Regions from separate parts of the Streptococcus sp. CF8_Ac1-9 genome, predicted to be linked through region 1. Evidence: predicted binding sites of a transcription regulator. Region 1 holds the regulator's gene; each other region holds the start of a gene.
What was found. The regulator Rex, encoded in region 1, represses fermentation and respiration genes when NADH is low (regulators of the CRP and FNR family bind a similar motif). The targets are predictions, from matches to a motif close to TTGTGAANTANTTCACAA.

Region 2: the regulator Rex is predicted to act here: its motif matches at 5,946-5,963, upstream of NML76_RS07025 (class II fructose-bisphosphate aldolase).
Region 3: the regulator Rex is predicted to act here: its motif matches at 2,625-2,642, upstream of NML76_RS01005 (formate/nitrite transporter family protein).

The regions. Positions count from the first base shown of each region.
Region 1 covers NZ_JANCOY010000001.1:334,214-342,512, reverse strand. The annotation lists gene NML76_RS01665 (hypothetical protein) at 70-348, shown strand; gene radC (DNA repair protein RadC) at 403-1,086, shown strand; gene NML76_RS01655 (redox-sensing transcriptional repressor Rex) at 1,290-1,937, opposite strand; gene NML76_RS01650 (DUF4649 family protein) at 2,067-2,282, opposite strand; gene NML76_RS01645 (DUF1831 domain-containing protein) at 2,284-2,631, opposite strand; gene NML76_RS01640 (cysteine desulfurase family protein) at 2,641-3,753, opposite strand; gene NML76_RS01635 (ribose-phosphate diphosphokinase) at 3,763-4,719, opposite strand; gene NML76_RS01630 (CYTH domain-containing protein) at 4,792-5,349, opposite strand; gene NML76_RS01625 (GTP pyrophosphokinase family protein) at 5,445-6,116, shown strand; gene NML76_RS01620 (NAD kinase) at 6,100-6,918, shown strand; gene NML76_RS01615 (RluA family pseudouridine synthase) at 6,915-7,808, shown strand; gene pta (phosphate acetyltransferase) at 7,830-8,299, shown strand, end outside.
Region 2 covers NZ_JANCOY010000003.1:233,869-242,167, reverse strand. The annotation lists gene NML76_RS07060 (hypothetical protein) at 7-318, opposite strand; tRNA gene NML76_RS07055 (tRNA-Thr) at 519-591, opposite strand; partial or broken gene NML76_RS07050 (GNAT family N-acetyltransferase) at 638-1,077, opposite strand; gene NML76_RS07045 (ABC transporter permease) at 1,035-1,820, opposite strand; gene NML76_RS07040 (ABC-2 family transporter protein) at 1,822-2,640, opposite strand; gene NML76_RS07035 (ATP-binding cassette domain-containing protein) at 2,642-3,634, opposite strand; gene NML76_RS07030 (alpha/beta fold hydrolase) at 3,995-4,933, opposite strand; gene NML76_RS07025 (class II fructose-bisphosphate aldolase) at 5,017-5,898, opposite strand; gene NML76_RS07020 (hypothetical protein) at 6,089-6,541, opposite strand; tRNA gene NML76_RS07015 (tRNA-Leu) at 6,622-6,707, opposite strand; gene NML76_RS07010 (CTP synthase) at 6,832-8,299, opposite strand, start outside.
Region 3 covers NZ_JANCOY010000001.1:195,985-204,283, reverse strand. The annotation lists gene NML76_RS01020 (hypothetical protein) at 123-422, shown strand; gene rplL (50S ribosomal protein L7/L12) at 627-995, opposite strand; gene rplJ (50S ribosomal protein L10) at 1,071-1,571, opposite strand; ribosomal protein L10 leader region at 1,610-1,744, opposite strand; gene NML76_RS01005 (formate/nitrite transporter family protein) at 1,806-2,603, opposite strand; gene NML76_RS01000 (glucosaminidase domain-containing protein) at 2,771-3,475, opposite strand; gene yihA (ribosome biogenesis GTP-binding protein YihA/YsxC) at 3,625-4,227, opposite strand; gene clpX (ATP-dependent Clp protease ATP-binding subunit ClpX) at 4,239-5,471, opposite strand; gene NML76_RS00985 (dihydrofolate reductase) at 5,680-6,189, opposite strand; gene NML76_RS00980 (CshA/CshB family fibrillar adhesin-related protein) at 6,337-8,299, opposite strand, start outside.

The DNA of each region.
Region 1 (8,299 bases):
ACTTGTCATAATATTAAGGGAAAATCAGTATATAATAAAGGGGAAAGAGTATGATAAGGAGGTAGAATAGTGACGAAAGAGCGAATTTATCATCTCTTGCATCATTTCTATAATCTCTTAGTAAACGATTTTCCACGAAATGGTTTAATTACGAAAGGAATCTACGAAGTAGAGCAGGTCTACCAAGCTTTAGAGGCCATTCCTCAGAGCCAGGAGTACTTGATTCGCTGTGAAATTCAACAGTTTTTAAAAGAGCTTGAACAAGTTCAAACAGGTTACCAGATCCGCTTTAATAAAGATGAAGTCTTAGTGTTAGATGACTTGAAACAAGAAATCGCCTGTAAATAATGAAAGGTTGTCGTTTTCTTCATTTATTACGAATTAATAAGTGAGGAGGAAATTATGTACGACATATCATTTATTGAACCATCTTTGCTTCCTAGAGAACGTTTGGTTTCTGAAGGGGTAGATAAGCTGAGTCATCAAGAATTGCTATCCATTCTCTTACGGACAGGCAATAAGAAAAAAAGCGTTTATGAGATTGCACAAGGTCTTTTGAGTTCGGTTAATAGTTTAAAGGAGTTAAGTCAATTAACCCTAGAGGAGCTACAGGAAATCTCAGGTATTGGCCGGGTGAAGGCCATCGAACTTCAGGCTGTGATTGAGTTTGGACGAAGGATTCATAAAGATGAATTAATGAGTTCTGAACAAATCATGAGCAGCCAGAAATTGGCCCATAAAATTCAACAGGAAATCGGCCATAAGAAACAGGAGCACCTGGTTGCCCTCTATTTGAATACACAGAATGAAATTATTCATCAACAGACCATTTTTATTGGAACCGTGAATCGAAGTATTGCGGAGCCACGTGAAATCCTGCATTATGCACTAAAACACATGGCAACCTCTATCATCTTGGCGCACAATCATCCATCTGGTGCCGTATTCCCCAGTAAAAATGATGATGAAGTAACGCATCGAGTTTTAGAAGCCTGTGAAGTGATGGGCTTAACTCTATTGGATCACTTGATTGTATCTGAAGAAAACTATTATAGTTACCGTGAAGAAACCGATTATTTGGCATAAAAAAGAGAGTGGGACAGAAATCGGTAATTCGTTAGAATTCGATTTCGTCGTCCCACCTCCGCACAGTTGAGTAGGGCTGTAAAAGCTGTTAAAATCAGCGTAGTAGAGCCCACTCAATCACTGCGTCTTGCTCGACAATCTAAAAAATAATTGAGAGGCTAGGACTTTTGTCCCAGCCTCTTTTCTTGTTAATGTATAAGTCTTTATTCTTCATTTTTACGCATGAAATAAAGAAGTGTCTGTAATTCACTGGTGAGGTCGACATATTGGACGACGACATCTTTAGGGACTGTCAGATGTACTGGTGAGAAGCTGAGAATTCCCTTGACACCAGCGTCTACCAAAAGACTAGCAACTTCTTGAGCTTTGACGCTAGGAACAGTAAGGATGGCTGTTTGAATGCCTTCTTGTTTGAGCTTTTCTTTGATGGTGGAAATCCCATAAATGGGGATCCCATCCTTACTTTTGGTATTGATCAGCTCATGATTGTCTAGATCAAACGCCATGACAATTTTCATCTTATTGCGTTCATGGAAGCGATAGTTGAGAAGCGCACTTCCCATATTTCCGATCCCCACAATAGCGACATTGGTAATGGCATTGTCATTTAAAAGATCGGCAAAGAAGTTCATCAGTTTTTTTACGTCATAACCAAATCCCCGTCTTCCTAATTCACCAAAATAAGAAAAATCTCGGCGAACGGTAGCAGAGTCAATCCCAATTGCATCAGCAATTTGCTTGGAATTGGCGCGCTCTATTTTTTCAGAGTTAAAGCGTTTAAAAATGCGGTAGTAGAGCGATAAGCGTTTTGCTGTTGCGCGTGGAATTGGAGTATTTTTATCATGTTTCACAATATCACAACCTTTCCCTCTTATTGTATAGGAAGATTGTGAAAAAATCAACTATGTAGAGCGATTTTTAAAAAATATTTTTGTCTAAAGAAAAAGCTGATGGCGATGGAGAGTTCCATCAGCATCAGCTTAGTTTTCAGCTTGTTCTATCTTTTTCAAAAAAGCATAGAGTCCATCGACTCGCCCTGTATAGGGGAGCTTTTCACCTTTGTATTCAATGGATACGATTGAGTAAGAGTCAGGCAGGGTTACACAGCCTGAAAAATCTAGGATGCAGGCTGCAAGGTCAGGATAAGTAGTCGTTCGTTCTACTTGATAAGCGTCAATATAAGTTAGGGTTACCATATTAGGCCTCTGTTTTGTTGAAAATTTCTCTTTCGACAAGACTATCCATTAAGAAATAGAATTTTTGTTGGATAATGTCATTTTCTGGATTTTTAAAGATATTAACCAGGCGAAGCCCAGACTTGTCTGTAATATTGATCTTAAAACCTGTCAAATCTTTATTGAAAATGATTTTAAGTAGGAAGCCTTCGCCGCTATTTGGAACGGCTTCGAGCAAACGATTTAACTCGTAATTTCCAACTTTTGTAACAGCAAATGTATTGTCACGTAAGGTATATTTTTTTACATTTGGGTGTAGACTATAGGTATATTTGCAGTCTTTCAATGAAACACTTGTTTCAAAAGCCATATTGTTCTCCTATGATATAATTTCTTTAAGTTTTGAGAGGAAGTCTTGAACCTCCTCTACGGTATTGAGTTCTGAAAAACTAATTCGAAGGGATTCTTTTAGGCGTGAGCTATCTTTTCCATAGAGCGCCTCAAGGACATGGCTGGGTTGAACTGTACCAGCGGTACAAGCAGAACCTGTAGAGACAGAAATTCCAGCAAGATCGAGTCGCATCAGTAAAACGTCATTTTGGACACCCGGAAAGCCAAGGTTCCAAACAAATGGAAGATGGTCGTCATTCGCATTTACGTAGTAGTCGTAGGCTGCTAAACCATTGACTAGCTCTTGGCCGAGTTTTTGAACCTGGTTGAAATTTTCTTCTTGATGAAGTGTAGCTTGCTGAAGCGCGGTTGCCATCCCGACAATAGAAATGAGATTTTCCGTGCTGGCTCTCATCTTACTTTCCTGATCCCCACCATGTAAGAGATTATCAAAATCTGGGGCGGCCGCATAAAGGAAGCCGACGCCCTTTGGTCCATGGAATTTGTGGGCAGAAGCACTGAGAAAATCAATTCCCAACTCTTCGGGATAGACAGGGACCTTTCCAATTGCTTGTACAGCATCAACGTGAAAGGCAGCTGGATGAACTTTTAAGAGTTCTCCGATTTCTTTAATCGGTAGAAGATCGCCTGTCTCGTTATTGGCAAACATAGTAGAGACAAGAATGGTATCCGGTCTAAGTGCAGCCTTGATATCACTAGCCTGAATGCGTCCATCTCTTGGTTGAACGATCGTAACTTCAAATCCGAAACGTTCTACAAGATATTCGATGGGTTCTAGAACCGCATGGTGTTCCAAAGCGGTAGTAATGATGTGTTTGCCATCTGCTTGGTGTTTCAAGCAGTAGCCTTTTATAACGGTATTATTACTTTCTGATCCACCTGAGGTGAAAAAAATCCGATTTGGAAGAGTATGGAGGGACTGAGCAATCTGCTCGCGAGACTCTCGAAGGAGTTTACTAGCCATCCGTCCATGAGCATGAAGGCTCGATGGATTTCCAAAAGTGGTCTTCATAGTTTCAGACATTTTATCAATGACTTCAGGTAGAAGGGGAGTTGTTGCGGCATTATCAAAATATATCACATTAAGACCTTATTTCTTGTGGTAGGCAAATAGAGGACTAACAGGTTTTCTTTCTTGAATGCGAACAATAGCTTCAGCGATCAGTTCGCTAGCTGTCAGATAGTTAATATTTTTTGGTGTTGGTCCATTTGGAGCAACAGAATCGGTTACCAAGATTTCTTTGATCGGAGCTTGGTCTAATAATTCAACAGCTCCTTTTACAAATAAACCATGGCTTGATACAGCATAAATTTCAGTAGCACCTTCGCGTTCGACGATTTTCGCAGCTTCTGAGAATGTCTTACCAGTATTGAGAATATCGTCAATCAAGATCGCTTTCTTATCTTTGACATCCCCGATAATATAGCCATAATCACGGTTCGCATCATCTTGCTCGTAATCAATGATGGCAATCGGTGCATCAAGATATTCTGCTAAACTACGAGCTCGTTTGACACCTGAATTTTTAGGACTGACGACGACGACATCAGGACCTGTGAGACCTTTGTTAATGTAGTGTTCTGCAAAGAGTGGAATGGTAAAGAGGTTATCCACGGCAATATCGAAGAAACCTTGAACTTGCACTGCATGGAGATCCAGTGTGACGACGCGATCCACCCCAGCTTTGACCAACATGTTTGCGACGAGCTTAGCAGTGATTGGTTCGCGAGGAGCAGCTGTCCGGTCTTGGCGAGCATAACCGAAGTAAGGCATGACCACATTGACAGTATTTGCGCTGGCCCGTTGGCAAGCATCTACCATAATTAAGAGTTCCATCAAGTGATTGTTGACAGGGAAACTGGTTGATTGAATGATATAAATATCATATCCACGAACACTTTCCTCAATATTGACTTGGATTTCACCATCTGAGAATTGACGGGATGAAATTTTCCCAAGTGGAACCCCAGCATGATCCGCGATTTTTTGCGCAATCTCTGGGTTTGAATTGAGAGAGAAGAGCTTCATATTTTTTTTATCTGACATGTGATTCCAACCTCATTTAGATTTTTGATCTTAGCACTATTTTAGCAAAAATTTGCGATAATTTCAGCTTTTTTACAATCTTTCCGCTAATCTAGCGATTTTATTTTTTGCTGCTTTGTAGACGATTCCATGGTCTGAAATGAACTGATGAAAATTTTCTTCCTGTTCAGCAGTTTCCACCTCAATTTCCAACTCATAATCTTCAGTGTCTAGATAGAGACTGTGGTCTAGTGCCACCAAGCCTGCAGCTGTTTCTTTTTCGAATCGTTCTGTTGTCAGGCTTCCCCAGACAGCAAGTTGTTCAACTGGGATTCCTTTTGACTCCAAGAGGTTTTTGATTTCTCCATCAGGAAACTGTTGTTGTTGAAGAATCTCCTTGGTTTCTTCTGGGCTGAGTGCTTGATTGTACTCGAAATGGCCAACTGTTTCAGGAACTTTGAGGGTCAATTCAGCCTGATCTGTGAAGGTACGCACCCGTAAGGCCATTTTTTCCTTGCGGATGAGCTGGTCGGGTGTATCGATATAGTGATTGGTTTGGACAACCAATTCTGTATCAGTAAAAAGTGGAAGGAGGGATTGGTATTCCTCCTTATCTAGCAAGGTTTTGTATTCAATTTCTAAATGGTTCATTTTGTGGTCCTTTGCTTTTTTTCGAAAGCGATTCATGATATAATAAGAGATGTGTTTATTGTATACAAAAATGGTTCAGATTACAAGGTGGTAGGATGGCAATTGATTGGGAAAACTTCTTAGATCCTTATATCCAAGCAGTTGGGGAATTAAAAATCAAACTGCGTGGGATTCGTAAGCAATATCGTAAGCAACAAAAGCATTCTCCAATCGAGTTTGTGACAGGTCGTGTTAAGCCGATTGAGAGCATCCGTGAAAAGATGGTTCGAAGAAATATTTCTGAAGAAAATCTGGCACAGGATATGCAAGATATTGCAGGCCTTCGCATCATGGTCCAGTTCGTAGATGACGTCGAAGAGATCCTAGAAGTTTTGAGACAACGGCAGGATATGCGCGTGGTCCAAGAGCGAGATTACATTCGCCACAAGAAATCAAGTGGCTACCGGAGTTACCACGTCGTGGTCGAGTATCCGGTCGATACCATTGATGGAAATGAAACGATCTTAGCAGAGATTCAAATTCGGACCTTGTCCATGAATTTTTGGGCAACCATTGAACACTCGCTTAATTATAAATATAAAGGAGACTTTCCAGACGAGATCAAAAAACGCTTAGAGACGACAGCAAACCTGGCCTATCTCTTGGATGAAGAGATGGGGGCAATTCGGGATGCGATTCAGGAAGCTCAAGCCCTGTTTGATCCACTTCATCGTAAGTTAAATGATGGCGTTGGAAATAGTGATGACACAGATGAAGACTACAGGTAAAAAAGTATCCATTATTCGCAATCGCAAGCGTCAAAGCGAAGAGGTTTTTCAGCAATTGCGCTACAAGCTTCGGAAAAATAATTTTATTTTAACGGAGAAGCATCCGGATATTGTAATATCCATTGGTGGTGATGGGATGTTGCTATCGGCTTTTCACAAGTATGAACACCAGTTGGATCGGGTTCGCTTTGTTGGCGTCCATACCGGACACTTAGGATTTTATACAGATTACTTAGACAGTGAAATCGATAAGCTAATTGAGAATTTAAAATATGATACAGGCGCTAAGGTTTCTTACCCTATTTTGAATGTCAAGATTACTTTTGACAATGGGGAAACCCGTACCATGAGAGCGTTGAACGAAGCGACAATTAAGAGAAGCGACCGGACCATGGTTGCCGATCTCACCATCAATGGGGTTGATTTTGAGCGCTTTAGAGGAGATGGGATTACCGTTTCGACTCCGACAGGAAGTACGGCCTACAACAAATCCTTGGGAGGTGCAGTTCTTCATCCTACTATTGAGGCGCTGCAGATTGCGGAAATTGCCAGTCTCAACAACCGTGTTTATCGTACCTTGGGTTCTTCTGTTATTGTCCCTAAAAAGGATAAGATCGAGATTACACCGACGCGTCCTGGCTTCCACATTATCTCTGTCGACAATTCAACCTATTCTTACCGCAATATTGCAAAGGTAGAATACCAGATCGACAACCATAAGATTAATTTCGTGGCAAGCTCCAGTCATACCAGTTTCTGGAATCGGGTCAAGGATGCCTTTATCGGAGATGATAGAGAATGAGATTTGAATTCATTGTCGATGAGCATGTCAAGGTCAAAACTTTTCTGAAAAAACACGAGGTTTCTAAAGGCCTTTTAGCCAAGATTAAGTTTCGTGGTGGCCAAATCCTTGTCAATGGACGTCCGGAGAATGCGATTTATTTGCTGGATATTGGGGATCGCTTGGTCATTGACATTCCAGCAGAAGAAGGGTTCGAAACCCTAAAACCCATGGATCGGCCTTTGGATATTTTGTTTGAAGATGATCATTTTTTGGTCTTAAACAAACCCTTTGGCATTGCCTCGATTCCAAGTGCGATTCATTCTAATACCTTAGCAAATTTTGTAAAAGGCTATTATGTGAAGCAGGGATACGAGAATCAGCAGGTCCACATTGTTACTCGTTTGGACAAGGATACTAGTGGCGTTATGCTCTTTGCAAAACATGGTTATGCCCATGCCCGCTTGGATAAGCAATTGCAGTCTAAAACGATTCAGAAACGCTATTATGCCTTGGTTAAGGGTTCTGGGAAGCTTGATCCTGTCGGAGAGATTATTGCTCCGATTGCGCGTGATGAAGATTCAATTATCACCCGAAAGGTAGCTAAAGGCGGCAAGTATGCCCATACTAGCTATCAGGTTGTTCAATCTTTTGGTAATATTCACCTAGTGGATATTCAGTTACACACAGGTCGAACCCATCAGATCCGCGTTCATTTTTCCCATATTGGTTTTCCGCTCTTGGGAGATGATCTCTATGGCGGAAGTTTAGAAGACGGCATTGAGCGCCAAGCCCTTCATTGTCATCGTCTATCCTATTATCATCCATTTCTAGAGGAAGAATTGGTCATAGAAAGTCCACTGCCTCCAGATTTCCAAGCTGTATTAACACAGCTTCAAACTAGTTATTAATTATTAAAAGGAGTAAAACTCATGGAAGTTTTCGAAAATCTCAAAGCCAACCTCGTTGGTAAGAATGCTCGTATTGTATTACCAGAAGGTGAAGAACCTCGTATCCTCCAAGCGACAAAACGCATTGTGAAGGAGACAGAAGTAACCCCTGTCTTGCTTGGTAATCCGGATAAAATTCGGATTTATCTTGAAATCGAAGGGGTTTTGGATGGATATGAAGTCATCGATCCTCATTCTTATCCAGGTTTTGAAGAAATGGTAGCTTCCTTGGTAGAACGTCGTAAGGGCAAAATGACTGAAGAAGAGGCGCGTCAAGTCTTGAAAGACGACGTTAACTATTTTGGTGTCATGTTGGTTCACATGGGAATTGTTGATGGGATGGTATCTGGTGCGATTCACTCAACAGCCGCAACTGTTCGTCCGGCCTTGCAAATTATCAAAACTCGTCCAAATGTAAAACGGACTTCAGGAGCTTTCCTTATGGTTCGTGG
Region 2 (8,299 bases), on a different contig from region 1:
CTTTCTTTATTTGTTGCTATTCTTATCCGGTAAAAGAAAACTAAGGCCCACGCAAGCGAGCACACCTGCTGTGATGACCAAGCCATTTGAAACCGGCAAGAGATCGTAGATCGCATTTGCAATCATCAGCGCAATCAAGGCACAGATAACACTTGCCTTGTAATCTTTTTTCAATAGATTTTCAAGAGTAAAGAAAGCAAATAAGAGAACGGGGAATAAAGGCCAGATATTCACATCAAGCTTTGGAAAGCCAACCATTCCCATTGTGACAACCGCAAGAGCAGCAAGAATAAATGCAAGTCCAAGAAATTTTTTCATCATCATATACCTCATTTTCAATAGTTGGAAGGGGGCCTTCCTTTGATGATTCTATGATAGCAGAGAGCTCCTATGGAGACAAGGACTTTTGACTAAGCGGTCAAAAATGGCGCCTATGCGGTCAAAAAAAGAAACGAGACAGAACGAATATGTGATGAACATCATTCGTCGTCTCGCTCCTTCAAAGCCGTTTCTTCCTATGCCGATTGCAGGGATCGAACCTGTGACCTACGCGTTACGAGTGCGTTGCTCTACCAACTGAGCTAAATCGGCGATTACCCTCTTAGTATAGCACTCTGATAGCGGATGTCAAGCACTTTTAGTTGATCTTTTTAATCAGAATCTGACATGGATTCTGTGGATCCCATAAATATGGAAAAATCTCTAATTTTTTAAAACCAAGACTGCGATAAAAGACATTTGTTCGGTCATAATCTTTATTTGAACCTTCTGCGACTGTTTTGACCTGTAGGTAGTCCACTTGTTTGACTGCTTCTCTTTCTATAGTCGTAGTTAATTCCCTTCCAATTCCTTGACCTTGGAATGATTTTTTCACGCCTAGACAATCAATTTCAGCACAATCTTCACTCGAATATGATAAACTTATAAACCCTACTACATCACTTTCTTGATAAGCAGCCCAACTCGTAAATCCTTGACTGCTTCAATTACAAACATCATCAGTTCCTTTCTTGGTTTTAGTCTTACTTTAGCTTTTACGAACCCGCACTTTCGTAGGCATCTAAGCCCTTGTCCCATAGTTTCAAAGAAATGACAAAGAAGACAAGGGAAATCAGAATCAAACCACCGATATTAAAGAGCCCATTCTTACCCTGCAAGAAATAACTGGCAGGATAGTAAGCCGTAAAGGCGAAAGGTACAATAAAGCTAATTAACCAACGAAGGAGCGAATTGTAAATAGAAATCGGGTACTTGGCAAAATCATTAAACATATAGAAAATGTAAATCATAGCACCTGACTGCTTGGTCCAAAAAGCGATGCTGGCTGTCGCGATTTTTAAAGAAGTGTAAATCAAGGTCGCAAAAGGAATACAAACTAGAAAAAGCAGGAATTTAGGAAGAGTCCAAGCAATGCTAGTCGCCGTTGTCGTTAATAAGATGCCACCGACCAAAAGTTCACCCAAGGCATCAATCTGAAAGGTCTCAACGAGGATGTGAAAGAGAGGATTGATAGGACGAGTCAGATACTTGTCAAACTCCCCTTTTCGAACTAGCCGTTGACCTAAAGCCCAGAGATTGTCAAAAAAGAGATGATCTAATCCTTTTGGAATTAAGGAAAATCCATAGATAAAGGCAATCTCTTGAAAGGTCCAACCTTCTAGCGAGGGGATGTGTTGAAAGATGACATTGAGAAACAAGAGGTTTAGGCCTTGAGTCAGAAAGACTCCCAACACACCTACCACAAAATCCACCTTGTATTCCATGATTTGCTTGATGTATTGTCTGATAAAAATCAGATGCATGCGTTGATATTTTTTCATACTAACCTCCCTGAATGGTGATAAATGACTGGACTCGTTTCCAAATCAACTGAGACAAGCCCACCATCACTATAAGCCAGAAAAACTGAAGCAAAAGTGCTTGAAGAATCTGACTGGCATCGTATTTCCCAACAATAATCATGACCGGAGTGTAAATCAAGGATGAAAATGGCAATAAGGAGAGAATATCTGAAACCACCTTTGGAAAAAACGTTAAGGGAATCAAACTGCCAGACATAAAGGCCACTATTGAAGTCTTGAGTAGATTGGAACCCCATAAATTTTTAAATACAAAGGCTGAAAATCCAAAGCAGATATTAAAGAAAAAGTTAATCAGATAAGCCAGCGTTAAGCTAAAGAGATAAAGGACAGTTAATCCCAACACTTCTACAATACCTTGCCCAGATAAGATTTTCATCAAAACAATGACACTTAAAAATGGCAGTCCAACAGAGATAAAAATCAACCACTTGGAGCCAAGTTCGGTGAAAAGGTAAGAGGCCGCAAAATGCACTGGTCTTAATAAGCGCATGATAATAGAGCCATCTTTTACCTCATCACCAATCATAAAGGAGCTATCAGACCTGGTCAAAAGATTGGTCACAAAACTCATGATGATGTAGAGGGTGATATCCGCCATACTGAAGCCCTGAATCAAAGGCTCCTGGGAGGAGTCAAAGACAGCCTTCCAGAGATAGAAAGCGACAAAAGCCCCCATGACATCACCAATCCGATAGAGAATAAAGTTAACTCGATAGCTAATCAACTCCTGAATCCCTGCATTGATAAAGGGTTTATAACGTCTCCACAATTTGACCATCTTAGAGCTCCTTTCGATAGAAGCGACGGATAATATCTTCAATATCCGTATCTACCATCTTCAAATCACGGACTTCAAAATCAGATAAGGTTTGCTTGATAATATCGGCCGACTGGTAGCGGGAACTATCGAATTCAATATTGAGAGTATTTCCTTGTCTATCAATGGACATATCAGGTAAGCCTTCATAATGAGAGACAAGATGACCTTGACCTGGTACCAGTTCAAAGGAGAGAGTCTTCATCTTGCCAAAGGTCTCCTTGAGCTGACTCACCGTTCCATCAAAAATCTCTTGCCCCTTATCAATCATAAAAATCCGATCACAGAGTTGCTCAATGTCGCTCAAGTCGTGAGTGGTCAGGAGAATGGTAGTTTCTTCCTCTTGATTGATCTGGGTAATGGCCCGTCGAATGTTGTCCTTGACCGACACATCCAAACCAATAGTCGGTTCATCTAAAAAGAGAACTTTGGGATTGTGAAGCAAGGAAGCCGCAATATCCGCCCGCATCCGTTGACCTAGTGAAAGAGTCCGCACAGGATCCTTGATAAATTCCTTCAAATCCAAAACTTCATTCAAAAAGTCCATGCGCTTATGGAAAAGCGAGTCCGGTACATCATAGATCTCTTTCAAAACCGTGTAGGTCTCTTGCAAAGCCAAATCCCACCATAGCTGGGTGCGTTGTCCGAAAACGACTCCAATATCCTTGACATAATCTTGGCGATTATCCTGCGGAATCTTGCCGTTAATCCGACAAAAGCCAGATGTGGGCTTCAAAATTCCTGTCAGCATTTTGATGGTGGTTGACTTCCCAGCACCATTTGCCCCGATAAATCCTAAAATCTGCCCTTTTGGAACTTCAAAAGTTAAATCCCTGACCGCTTCAAAGGTCTGCTTTTCAGGATGAATAAAGGAGTGCAAGGCTCCCTTTAACCCCGGCTCCTTAACTGTCTTCACAAAATTTTTCTGAAGATGTTCCACTTCTATCATTGCCATATCTATCTCCCTATCGTAAAAAGCAACATTGTATTTTTGACTACAAATATTCTAAATCCTTACTTTCTACACTTACTCAATATTATTACAGAAGTCTTTATACCAACCTATTATAATCCAATAAAAAAAGGAATGCAAGCGCTTGCTTATTGATTATGAAATTAGAGGTTTCTCTCTTAAAATGAAACTTTTAATCAAAAATTCTGTTAAATAGTTTCCTTAAGACACCAAAAAAACCTGCCCTTAGGGGCAGGCTTATTGTTAAGAAAAAGAATTTTTTTAATCGAGAAAATTAACGATTCTACTGTTAATCCTTCAGCATTTAGTTATTATCATCAGTCTCAATGGATTTTTAAGCCCTCAATTATTCTCTAAAAATTCTTTAATGCGAGAAACAATAGCATCGCTTTGATAATGATAGAGGTCGTGAGGCGCATCCATATAGACGACTTGAACATTAGACTGGTCGCTTGCAAATCTCTCTGCATAATGCTGCCACTCTGATTGGCTAAAGGTCGTGCCTTCACCGTTAGAAACCAGGAGTAAGGCTGGAATTTTCGGATTGATGCTAGATGGAACTTTCTTGGCATTTTCCTTTGCCAAACGGGATTCATGAAGCATGGCTTGTGACATCAACTGCTTATATGCTAGTAATTTATATTGTTGTCGTTCAGTTTCAGTCAGAGTTGGATTTTTTATATAAAAGGACTCAGGGAAATAGCGTAATAAGCCAATCTTACTGCTCCAATAAGCCACAGTAAGCAAGGCCTGATTATCCTTTAAATCTTCATAACTCGCTGGCAAGGCCCAATCCAGACCAATCAAAGCCTTCACTTCATTTGGATATTTCTCTTGCCAAGCAAGACTCTCTAAACTAGCCATAGAATGCGAAATAATCACATAAGGACCTGAAACATGAGCTTGCGCCAAAGCTTGACGGGTCTCAGAAAGGACCTCCATCACATCTCTTGAACGATCACTATCTTCACTAAAACCATATCCTGCTCGCTCCACGACAACAACTTTGTATTTTTTGGATAGGGAATCTGATAGATTCTTAAAGTCTAAAATAGGAGAGGCGATACCTGCACCGGAAAGAAATACTATCGTTTCAGATCCTTCTCCTTTAACAGAGACGTTCATTCGATGTCCATTGACCGTCACCTCTTTACCGATAGGAGTCAGAAGCTTACTTTCTTTTTGCAAACTAAGTTGGTGAAAACCAAATGTGCCTCCTAGAAAAAGGATAAGAAAAACAAAAATGATCCAGCAAAACTGTTTAAATTTTTTCATAGGCATATTGTACAAAAATTAAATCCCGGAAGCAACTTTTCCCAAACAAAAAAACAAGATCCACATGGGACCTTGTTTTCCTGTTTTTATTAAGCTTTGCCTTCTGAACCGAATACGTCGATACGTTCTTCAACAGCTGCTGTAATTGCTTCGAAACCTGGTTTCAAGAATTTACGTGGGTCGAAGAGTTTCTTCTTGTCGTATTCTGCTTCGTTTGCATCGTATTCACGTACGAATTGACGAGTAGCATTTGCAAATGCGATTTGGCATTCAGTGTTCACGTTAACTTTCGCAACACCAAGTTTGATCGCTGCTTGGATTTGATCATCAGGGATACCTGATCCACCGTGCAATACGATTGGGAATCCTGGAACAGCTTCAGTCAATTTTTGCAAGTGGTCAAGGTGAAGACCTTTCCAGTTTGCTGGGTAAGGACCGTGGATGTTACCGATACCTGCAGCCAAGAAGTCAATTCCTGTAGCAACCATTGCTTTAGCATCTTCGATTGGTGCCAATTCACCGTCACCGATGATACCGTCTTCTTCACCACCGATAGTACCAACTTCAGCTTCTACTGAGATACCTTTAGCATGAGCTTTTTCAACGACATCTTTCGCCAATTTAAGGTTTTCTTCAACTGGAAGGTGTGAACCGTCAAACATGATTGAAGTGTAACCAGCTTCAATACATTCAAGAGCATCGTCGTAGTGACCATGGTCAAGGTGAATAGCAACTGGTACAGTGATACCCATTGATTCTACAAGGTTTTCAATAAGGGCTTTACATACTTTGTAACCACCCATGTATTTAGCAGCACCCATAGAAGTTTGGATAAGTACTGGAGCTTTCTTAGCTTCTGCTGCACGCAAGATAGCTTGAGTCCACTCAAGGTTGTTTGTGTTAAATCCACCAACTGCATAACCATTGTCACGAGCTGCTTGGACAAATTTTTCTGCTGAAACGATTGCCATGTGTAATAGGCCTCCTATAAATTTTTGTGGGATTGATCCCACTTACATTGTTTATTTTATCACTTTTTAGATGAAATTGCTAGCTTTTCCTGTGTCTTTAAGTACTTTCTTACGATAAATGAGGAGGAACCCTCTCTCTCCTAAGACTTCTATCCTATTCAAAAAGCAAAAAAGGGAGCGCAAGCCCCTTTCAATCCTTCTCTTTAAAATTTTTTAATGAAAGGAGAAAAGCAATCCCGCAAATCACAAGGAGTCCACCTGCGACCCATTGAGAATAGAAATAAGCAGCAAATAACTGACTGTCGGTAAACATTTTCCCAAGAAGTCCATTTACCAATCCCTCAAGAAAGGGAATATTCTCACACACAGCAAGGATTGAGGCAAGAAAGAGAATACTGCCCGCTATCAGAAAAAGATAAAGAATCCATTTTTTGATTCTTTTTTCATCTCTGAGCAGATACTTAGAAGCAATCGCCACTAAAAAAATGAAAACATTCCATATGTTTAAGGCGATAAAATATCTAAAAGTATCCTTGTATGCGCCTATCGCCATAGCTAAAATCAGGATAGGACCGAAAAAATTAATGGCACTTCCCAATAGTGCAAAGAGGCCATCGGCCAAAACCAGATACTTCTTCTTCATGTTCTCACCTCATCTCACACCTATTCTACCACAAAGAAATTTGAAAACAAAAAAAGATAGCCGAAGCTATCTTGATCCGATGCGGAGAGAGGGACTTGAACCCTCACGACCTAAAGCGGTCACAGGATCCTTAGTCCTGCGCGTCTGCCAATTCCGCCATCCCCGCGATTGAGTACTTTACTAGTATATCAATCAACGACTTTTTTGTCAAGATTTTTTTCAAACTTTTTTCAGAGTTTGTCATTTTTTCACAAAAAGGGAGCAGGTCCTTCGACCTGCTCCCTTGATTTTTATTTGCTATCGTGGTTTTCAACTGCCGCTGTGATAAAGGCTGTGTAAAGTCCTTCTGGGCGGTTTGGACGGCTTGACAATTCTGGGTGGTATTGGCAAGCAACAAAGAATTTGTTTTCTGGGATTTCAACGATTTCGACCAAACGGTTGTCTGGTGAAACGCCTGAGAAGACAAATCCTGCTTCTTCGAACTGTTCACGGAAAGCATTGTTAAACTCATAACGGTGACGGTGGCGACGTTGTACCACTTCTTGATTGTCATAGGCAGCTGCTGCTTTTGATCCTCGTTTGAGTTTAGATGGGTAAAGACCGAGACGGAGCGTTCCTCCCATATCTTCCACATCGATTTGGTCCCGCATGATATCGATAATCGGATACTTGGTTTCTGGATCCAATTCGGATGAATTAGCTCCTTCCAAGCCTAAAACGTGACGGGCAAATTCGATACAGGTTAATTGCATCCCCAAGCAGACACCCAACATTGGGACGTCTTGTTCACGCGCATACTTGATAGCTTGAATTTTTCCTTCTGTTCCCCGTTGACCAAAACCACCTGGGACGATGATTCCATCAGCATCTTCAAGGAGTTCTGCCACATTTTCAGCTGTCACATCATTGGCATTGACCCAATTAATCTTGACTTCTGCATCGTTGGCATACCCTGAGTGCTTCAAGGCCTCAACGACAGAAATGTAGGCATCTTGCAATTCCACATATTTTCCAACTAAGGAAATCTTGACCTGCTTCTTGAGGTTCATGACCTTGTCGACCATCGCAGACCATTCTGTCATATCTGCTGCAGGAACATCCAATTTCAAATGGTCACAAACGATTTGGTCCATATTTTGTGCTTGCAAGTTCAATGGGATTTGGTACAAATGTTCCACATCCAGTGATTCGATGACAGCTTCTGGTGCGACATCACAGAATTGAGCCAACTTGTTCTTAATTCCTTGACCAGCTGGTTTTTCTGTACGGATGACCAACATATTTGGTTGAATTCCAAGACCACGCAATTCTTTCACAGAGTGTTGGGTCGGCTTGGTTTTCATTTCTCCCGCAGCCTTCAAGTAAGGTAGAAGAGTGGTGTGGATGTACATAACGTTTTCAGCACCAACATCTGCCTTCATTTGACGAAGAGCTTCAAGGAATGGAAGGGATTCAATGTCTCCAACTGTTCCCCCGACTTCTGTGATGATGACATCTGAATCCGTCGTCGTCGCTGCTCGTTTGATCTTTTCTTTCAAAGCATCTGTGATATGAGGAATAACCTGTACAGTCGCGCCCAAGTATTCTCCACGACGTTCCTTTCGAAGGACTTCGCTATAAATTTTCCCTGTCGTCACATTTGAGTACTTATTCAGATTGATATCAATGAAGCGTTCATAGTGACCAAGGTCCAAGTCTGTCTCTGCGCCATCGTCTGTGACAAATACTTCCCCGTGTTGGTAAGGGCTCATCGTCCCT
Region 3 (8,299 bases), 140 kb from region 1:
GAAAAAAAACGGAAAAAAACAGTTTTTCATCGTTTTTATGGCATACTTAAATTATGGGTTGTTGTATGGCTAATAGTTTTAACACATTTTACAGACATGGTATAAATTTAAAGGAGAAAAAGATGTCAATTAAAAATCAGTTACAAAGAGAATTCAAAGGTTCAAATTTTGAAATTCGTGAAAAATTAATAACAGATACCTACTTCACTAGCTTTTTAGAATACGTTAGTTCACCTGAATCAATCTCAAAATTAATTGAAGAAGGCTATGCTGATAAAAGAAATCAGTTAGATGAATACATTGATTTTGCACTTTATCATAATTTAATTACTATGCGAAATAGTATTATTCAAGCTACTGATCTTGGTTTAGCTTGGGTGTGGTGGGCATATGCACCAGTTGAAGGCGATGATTGGATTTAGGTTAAAACATCACCATGCTTTCTGCATAAGGTAAAACTAACAAAGGAATTATATAGTCTATTTTGTTGTAGAAAAAAATCCCCGCCAAGATCTAACTTGGCGGGGATTTGGTGGGGAATAACTCCCCTCTTTAAGATTTAAATCACCTTAAGCAATTCTTAACCTTAATATACTAGGCTTTCGCATTCAATTTGCGTTACTCTATTATTTAAGAGTAACTGAAGCTCCAGCTTCTTCCAATTTACCTTTGATTTCTTCAGCTTCAGCAGCTGCAACACCTTCTTTGATGACACCAGGTGCACCATCAACAAGTTCTTTAGCTTCTTTAAGACCAAGACCAGTGATTTCACGTACAACTTTGATAACGCCGACTTTCTTGTCGCCTGCAGATGTCAATTCGATATCGAATGAATCTTTAGCAGCACCTGCGTCAGCAGCACCAGCTGCAGCAACAGCTACAGGAGCAGCTGCAGTTACACCAAATTCTTCTTCGATAGCTTTTACAAGGTCGTTCAATTCAAGGATTGAAGCTTCTTTAATTTCAGCAATAATGTTTTCAATGTTCAATGCCATTGTTATTTCCTCCAAATAAGTTTTAATTTTATGTTTTTATTTTTTTGTAGCTAGGCTACGCTGCGTAGCTTAAGATTAAGCTGCGTCTTCTTTGTTGTCTGCAACCGCTTTGACTGCAAGAGCAACGTTGCGCACTGGCGCTTGAAGTACAGAAAGGAGCATAGAAAGAAGTCCTTCGCGGTTTGGAAGAGTTGCAAGTGCAAGAATCTCTTCTTTAGATGCGACAGCGCCTTCGATTGCACCACCTTTAATTTCAAGTGCTTCAGCGTCTTTTGCAAAATCGTTCAAGATTTTCGCAGGTGCGATAACATCTTCGTTAGAAAATGCTACTGCAGAAGGTCCAACGAATACAGATGCAAGATCTTCAAGACCAGCTTTTTCAGCTGCACGACGCAAGATTGAGTTTTTGATAACTTTAAACTCAACTTCGCTTCCGCGAAGGTTGCGACGGAGAACTGTATCTTGCTCAACTGTCAAACCGCGAGAATCTACAACGACGATTGATGCAGCAGCTTTCATTTTTTCAGCTACCACGTCAACAAGTTCCGCTTTTTTAGCAATAATTGCTTCACTCATTAGTGTGTTCACCTCCGTAATTATTTTGCTTGGGGAATTTTTCCAAAAGAAAAACGCGCCCAAACCTAGACACGAAAGTACAATACGCTTCTTTTAATTGATACGTTTTGTCCTCGGTAGGATTTTTATGAGTCGAGCTCCCCTACTGTCTTAGGCAGTTTTTTCAAACTGTAGATTAGTTTATCATATATAAAAAAAGAATGCAAGTACTTTTGCAAACTTTTTTTATATTTTTTAATCGTTGTAGAGACTCTTGATATTATTCAACCAAGCATAGGCCAGTCCCATTAGGACTCCTCCTCCTACCCAGTTGGCAAAGAAGGTGACACCATAGTGACGTAAAATATTTAAAAATTCAAAATGCGGCAATTGGCTAGAAACTGGATTAAAGCTTAATAATGAGAAGGAAGCAAAGTTTGCAGCCAAGTGTTCATTGGTCATAAAGACAAACATATAAATAGCAGAGAGGGCTAAGAGCACCTTCGCTGTTTCATCTTTGAAATACAAATAAGAAAGAATAGCAATATTTACAAAGATATTGGCAATAACCCCTTCAAAGAAAACCACTTGATTGCTTCGTTGGAGTTTATTTTCTGCCACCGTAGCTAGGAATCCTTTTGGATCGATATGTGCAAAGGCTGTTGTTTGATTGAACAGAAAAGCGACGATTAAAGCACCAATTAAATTAAAGAAGGTACAATAAAGAAGAATTTCCAGCGCTTTCTTCCAATGAATTTTCTTTAGATAGGTCCCCGCCGTCAAATACATCATATTTGAGGTGGTTAACTCCGCATTTAAGAATAAGAGGTAAACCAAGCCCCAGGCAAAGATGAATGGAAATAGAAAACGACCCAATCCAGGTACAAAGGAATTTAATAAGTCAGCTGCAACTGCTCCGACCGCCGTACTTAAAGTAAGAAATCCTCCAGCAAAAATAGAACGGACTGCATAGCGCGTTTTAGATTTCTGATAGAGATCTTCCTTCTTATTACACGCCGCTCCAACTTTTTGAATAAAATTAGATTCAGACATACTATTCTCCTTATATAATGTTTGTGAACAAAATCATTATATCATAGAGAGAAAAGTTTGAAAAGGTTTTCAGGAAGAATTCTTAAATTTTCAGGATATACGATTTATATCGAATAATACTATGTGCTAAAAAACAACAAAAAAACAGGCAGATGCCTGTTTTAGTATTAATAATTCAAACGGTTCGCCCAGGCGATATCCAAATTCAAGATTTCTTGTGAAGTGAACTGTTGGCGATATGGATTATAAACCGAACCTGTGATACCACCTTGAACATTTGGTGAATCATATTGAGTCAAATTATAGGTTTCAATGATGTTATTAAGTTTTGCATAGTAGCTTGTGTCTGTCGCATAAACCCCTGTCAAAGCTGCTGTTGCATCTTGGTAACTAGAGGTGTTGCTCTTCCATGCACCTGCAAAATGTCCTTGTTTCAAAACAGCTACATAGTCTTGCAATGATTCATAGTAAGATGGGTAAGAACGAAATGCGTCATTAATCGTATACGCATTTCCAGCACCATCATCTTCCCAAGTTTGCATCACTGCAGATTGACCAGCATAACTTCCTTTAATACCGAAAAGGTTGTAATGCGGATAAGAAGACAAGCCAGACTGACCTGAACCACTTTCAAGGATGGCTTGTGCGATCATAACGGAAGCATAAAGGTCATTCTCTTGACCGAGCTGACGAGCTGACTCACCAATTTGTGAGATAAAAGCTTCAGTAGGGTCTGAATAAGCTTGGTAAGTTCCATCATTAGCGCCAACTGATGTGACGTGCTCGCTCATAGCAGCAGCAAATGTCCCCACTGCTAATACAGAAACGAACAAACCAAATAATTTCGTTTTATTCCGTATTTTCTTTTTCATAATACAATTTATCTCCAATTAATTTTTTATCATCTTTTATCTTTATAGAGATTATACCATATAAATAGAAGAAAACAAAGGCACTTATATTACACTTGTATTACAATTGCGAGATAAATCCAAAACAAAAATGACATTTTCATGTCATTTCAATTTATTTCGTAAAACGCATTTTCTAAAATAGCATCCCATGACTTCTCTAGTCCTTCCCTGGTTACAGAAGAAAAGACGATAAAGGTATCAGCTGGATCAAAATCTAGTTTTTTCTTGATGATCGATTCATGTTTGTTCCATTTTCCACGTGGAATCTTATCTGCCTTAGTCGCTACCAAGATTACTGGAATTTCGTAGTACTTTAAGAATTCATACATTTGGACATCATCTGCAGAAGGTTCATGACGAAAATCGACTAAGCTAACGACTGCTTTTAAGTTCTCCCGGCTAGTGAGGTATTCTTCAATCATCCTTCCCCACTTCTCGCGCTCTTTTTTTGAGACACGTGCGTAACCATAACCAGGTACGTCTACCAAACGGAGTTTATCATCGATATTGAAGAAATTGAGCAATTGAGTTTTTCCTGGTTTTCCAGATGTTCTGGCCAGGTTCTTTCGATTTAAGAGAGTATTAATAAAAGAAGACTTGCCGACATTGGATCGACCGGCAAGTGCAACTTCTGGAATCTCATCTTGAGGATAATGGCTCTTATTTGCAGCGCTTAAGAGGATATCCGCATTATGTGTGTTAATTTCCATATTTTATCTTTCTAGGCTGTTTCGAGAATTGGTTTTTCAGTTCCATCTACAGCTTCTTTTGTAATTCGAACAAGTTTGACATTTTCTTGACTTGGAATTTCAAACATGACATCCATCATCGTTTCTTCGATAATCGAACGAAGTCCACGAGCTCCTGTTTTTCTTTCGATGGCCTTATTAGCAATCTCTTGAAGGGCTTCATCATCAAATTCCAATTCAACATTATCATAAGAAAGCAAGGTTTGGTATTGTTTTACCAAGGCATTGCGTGGCTCTTTCAGAATACGGACAAGGTCGTCAACTGTCAATTGCTCAAGGGCCGCAAAGACTGGAAGACGTCCGATCAATTCTGGGATAATCCCAAATTTTTGAATATCTTCCGCAACGATTTCTTGCATGTAAGAGCTGGATTCATCAATAGCTTTATTGTTCTTACCGAAACCGATGATTTTTTCACCAAGACGTTGCTTAACAATTTCTTCGATCCCATCAAAAGCCCCACCTACGATAAAGAGGATGTTCTTGGTGTCCACTTGGATCATCTCTTGTTGAGGGTGTTTACGTCCCCCTTGAGGTGGTACACTAGCGACAGTTCCTTCGATGATCTTCAAGAGAGCTTGTTGCACCCCTTCACCAGAAACGTCACGTGTGATCGAGACGTTTTCACTTTTCTTAGCGATCTTATCAATTTCATCGACATAGATGATGCCACGTTCTGCACGCTCAATATTGAAATCCGCTGCCTGAAGAAGTTTTAAGAGAATATTTTCAACGTCTTCACCCACATAACCGGCTTCAGTTAAAGCTGTTGCATCTGCAATAGCAAATGGAACATTCAGGCTACGAGCCAAGGTTTGGGCCAAGAAAGTCTTTCCTGAACCAGTAGGTCCAATCATGAGGATGTTTGATTTTTGCAATTCAACATCCGTCTCATCTTCGCGTGTATCGTGGAAGTTGATGCGTTTGTAGTGGTTGTATACCGCTACTGCAAGGGCACGTTTAGCCCGATCTTGACCGATGACATAGTGGTTCAAGATATTGAGCAATTCGATTGGTTTTGGAACTTCACTAAGGTCAGCTAGGACTTCTTCAGCAAGCTCCTCCCGGATGATTTCTTGAGCTAACTCTACACATTCATTACAGATAAAAGCATTGTTTCCTGCAATGATTTTTTGGACTTCATCTTGGCTCTTTCCGCAAAATGAGCAATAAACCATCATATCATTATTTTGATTCGTTGGCATGTATTTCCTCTTTCTGTCATTTTCTGTTTCTATTTAGTTTAAAATAAGGTCATGTAAAAGGCGTGAATAGAATTTACAAGATTGGTAAAAGCATTTAGTAAGAATAAAATAGCGAGGCCAAAACGTTTTTTACGAAAGGTTTGTAAGGCGCAAATCAAACAGATGACACATAGGACAGCTGTAAAAAAACCAAAGACACTTCGCTCCATTAGTCTAAATCCTTTCTCTTATAATAGTTGATCGTAAAATCATATGGGTTCTTCTCATCTTTCGGATGATGGACTTGACGGACTTTTTCATAGTGGCTCTCTTCAAATTTTGGTGCCAATGTATCGCCATCAATTGTTGTATGAATCATGGTCTGGATCAACTCTTCTAACTGATCAGAGAAGAGCTTTAAAATCTGACTGCCACCGATAATATAAAGATTCTTCTCTTGGTTCTGGTACCACTCCAAGACTTCTTCTTTGCTGTGCATGACGAGTACAGCATCGTTTTCAGGATCATAGGCTTGATCTTGCGTTAAGATAATGCTGGTCCGACCTGGTAGAACCCTTTTATTCATTCCATCAAAGGTCACTCTTCCCATAAGAATTGCTTGTCCCATGGTTGTTTCTTTGAAATGCTGAAGCTCAGCTGGCAGATGCCAAGGCATGACTTGGTCCTTTCCAATAATGCCATTTTCAGTTTGAGCCCAGATACCAATTATCTTTTTCATTCTCTCATCCTTTACACTGATACTTCTATTTTATCAAATTTTCTTATAAAAGACTGATTTCAACTATCTAGTTTGGAGGATATTTTTTTAAATACAAACAGAAAAAAACCGCGAGATTTTCGCGGTTTTTCTTAGCCACAAGTTAGCTTAGTCTTCTTTTTTGCGTTTTGCAAATCCGAATAATGACAGACCTGCTAAAGCACTAAAGATTGCAAGACCAGCAGTAGAAGATTCTTTTGTTCCTGTGTTTGGAAGTTGTGCAGTAGGATTTTGTGGATCGATATACTTCACTTCTTCTTTCGTTTCTGGAACGACAGGAATCGTTGGTTCTTCTGGTTTTGGTTGTGGAGTAGGTTGTGGTTCTGGTGTTGGTTGAGGTTGTGGTTGTGGAGTAGGCTGTGGCTGTGGCTCTGGTGTCGGAGTTGGATCCGGCATTGGAGTTGGTGTCACAGTCTTCTTGTAGATATGTTGAGTGTTTCCATCTTTATCTACAACAGTCTTCACGAAGTCATAACCTGGGATATCCTTCTTCGGTTGTTCCCCATCTTCTGTTGGGTTACCTGGGATTGGGTCCCCATTTTCGTCTACATATGAAGTCGTAACTTTTTCATAGACGTGTTCTGTATCACCATTAGGCAATTTCTTCGTTTCCACAAAGCGGTAACCTGGAATTTCAGCTTTTGGTTCTTCTCCATCAACTGTAGGATATCCTGGGATTTCCTTACCTTCTTTATCAACAAACTTAGTGATTGGAAGGACAGTTGGTGTGTAAGTTGCAGAAGCTTTGGTTCCATTCACATCTTCACGAACCACTGTTACTGCTGGTGCAGTTCCAGTAAATTCAGGTTCTGGAGTGAAGGTTACAGTTCCGTCTGCTGCTACTGTGTAAGTACCAACACCTGGAATTATCTTCGTAGTTGAACCATCATCGAAGGTTGCAGGAACTTTGTCATTCATTGGTACACGGCTATCACCTTCTGTGAAGGTTGGTTTGCCTGTTTGGGTTTGACCCTTCTTACCAATTGAAGTAACTGGTTCTGCTGTTGGTGTAACTGGTGTTACAGTTGGTGTGTAAGTTGCAGTAACTGGAGTACCGTTCTTATCAACACGTTTCACGGTTACGCCTGTACCTGTTCCTGTGAATGATTTTTCTGGTACGAAGGTTACGGTTCCGTCTGGAGCAACGGTGTAAGTTCCTTCTCCTGGAATAACTTTAGTTGTTGAACCATCTTCAAAGGTTGCTGGTACATCATCATCCATTGGGATTGCAGGGTTACCAGGTGTGAAGCTTGGTGTACCTGTTTGGGTTTGACCTTGGATATCTGTAGATGTTGCAGGATCAGCTGTTGGAGTCACAGGAGTTACTGTTGGTGTATAAGTTGCGGAAGCTTTTGTTCCGTTCTTATCTTCACGAACCACTGTCACTGCTGGTGCAGTTCCAACAAATGATTTCTCTGGTACAAATGTCACTGTTCCGTCTGGGGCTACTGTGTAAGTACCAACACCTTCAACTGTCTTCGTAGTTGAACCATCGTCAAATGTAGCTGGAACATCGTCGTTCATTGGTACACGGCTGTCGCCTTCAGTAAATACAGGTTTACCAGTTTGTGTTGCACCTTGGATGTCTGTAGATGTTGCTGGCTCAGCTGTTGGAGTTACTGGTGTAACTGTTGGTGTGTAGGTTGCAGTAACTGGAGTACCGTTCTTATCAACACGTTTCACTGTTACGCCTGTACCTGTTCCTGTGAATGATTTTTCTGGTACGAAGGTTACGGTTCCGTCCGGAGCAACTGTGTAAGTTCCTTCTCCTGGAATAACTTTTGTTGTTGAACCATCTTCAAAGGTAGCTGGTACATCATCATCCATTGGGATTGCAGGGTTACCAGGTGTGAAGCTTGGTGTACCTGTTTGTGTTTTACCTTGGATATCTGTCGATGTTGCAGGATCAGCAGTTGGTACAACTGGAGTGATCTTCGGTGTGTAAGTTGTCTCAGCAACAGTTCCGTTTGTATCTTTACCTTGAACCTTAACTGGAACAACATCACCTGAGTAAGATTTATCCGTTGGTGTGAAGGTCACAACACCTGTTTCTTTATCAACGGTGAAGGTA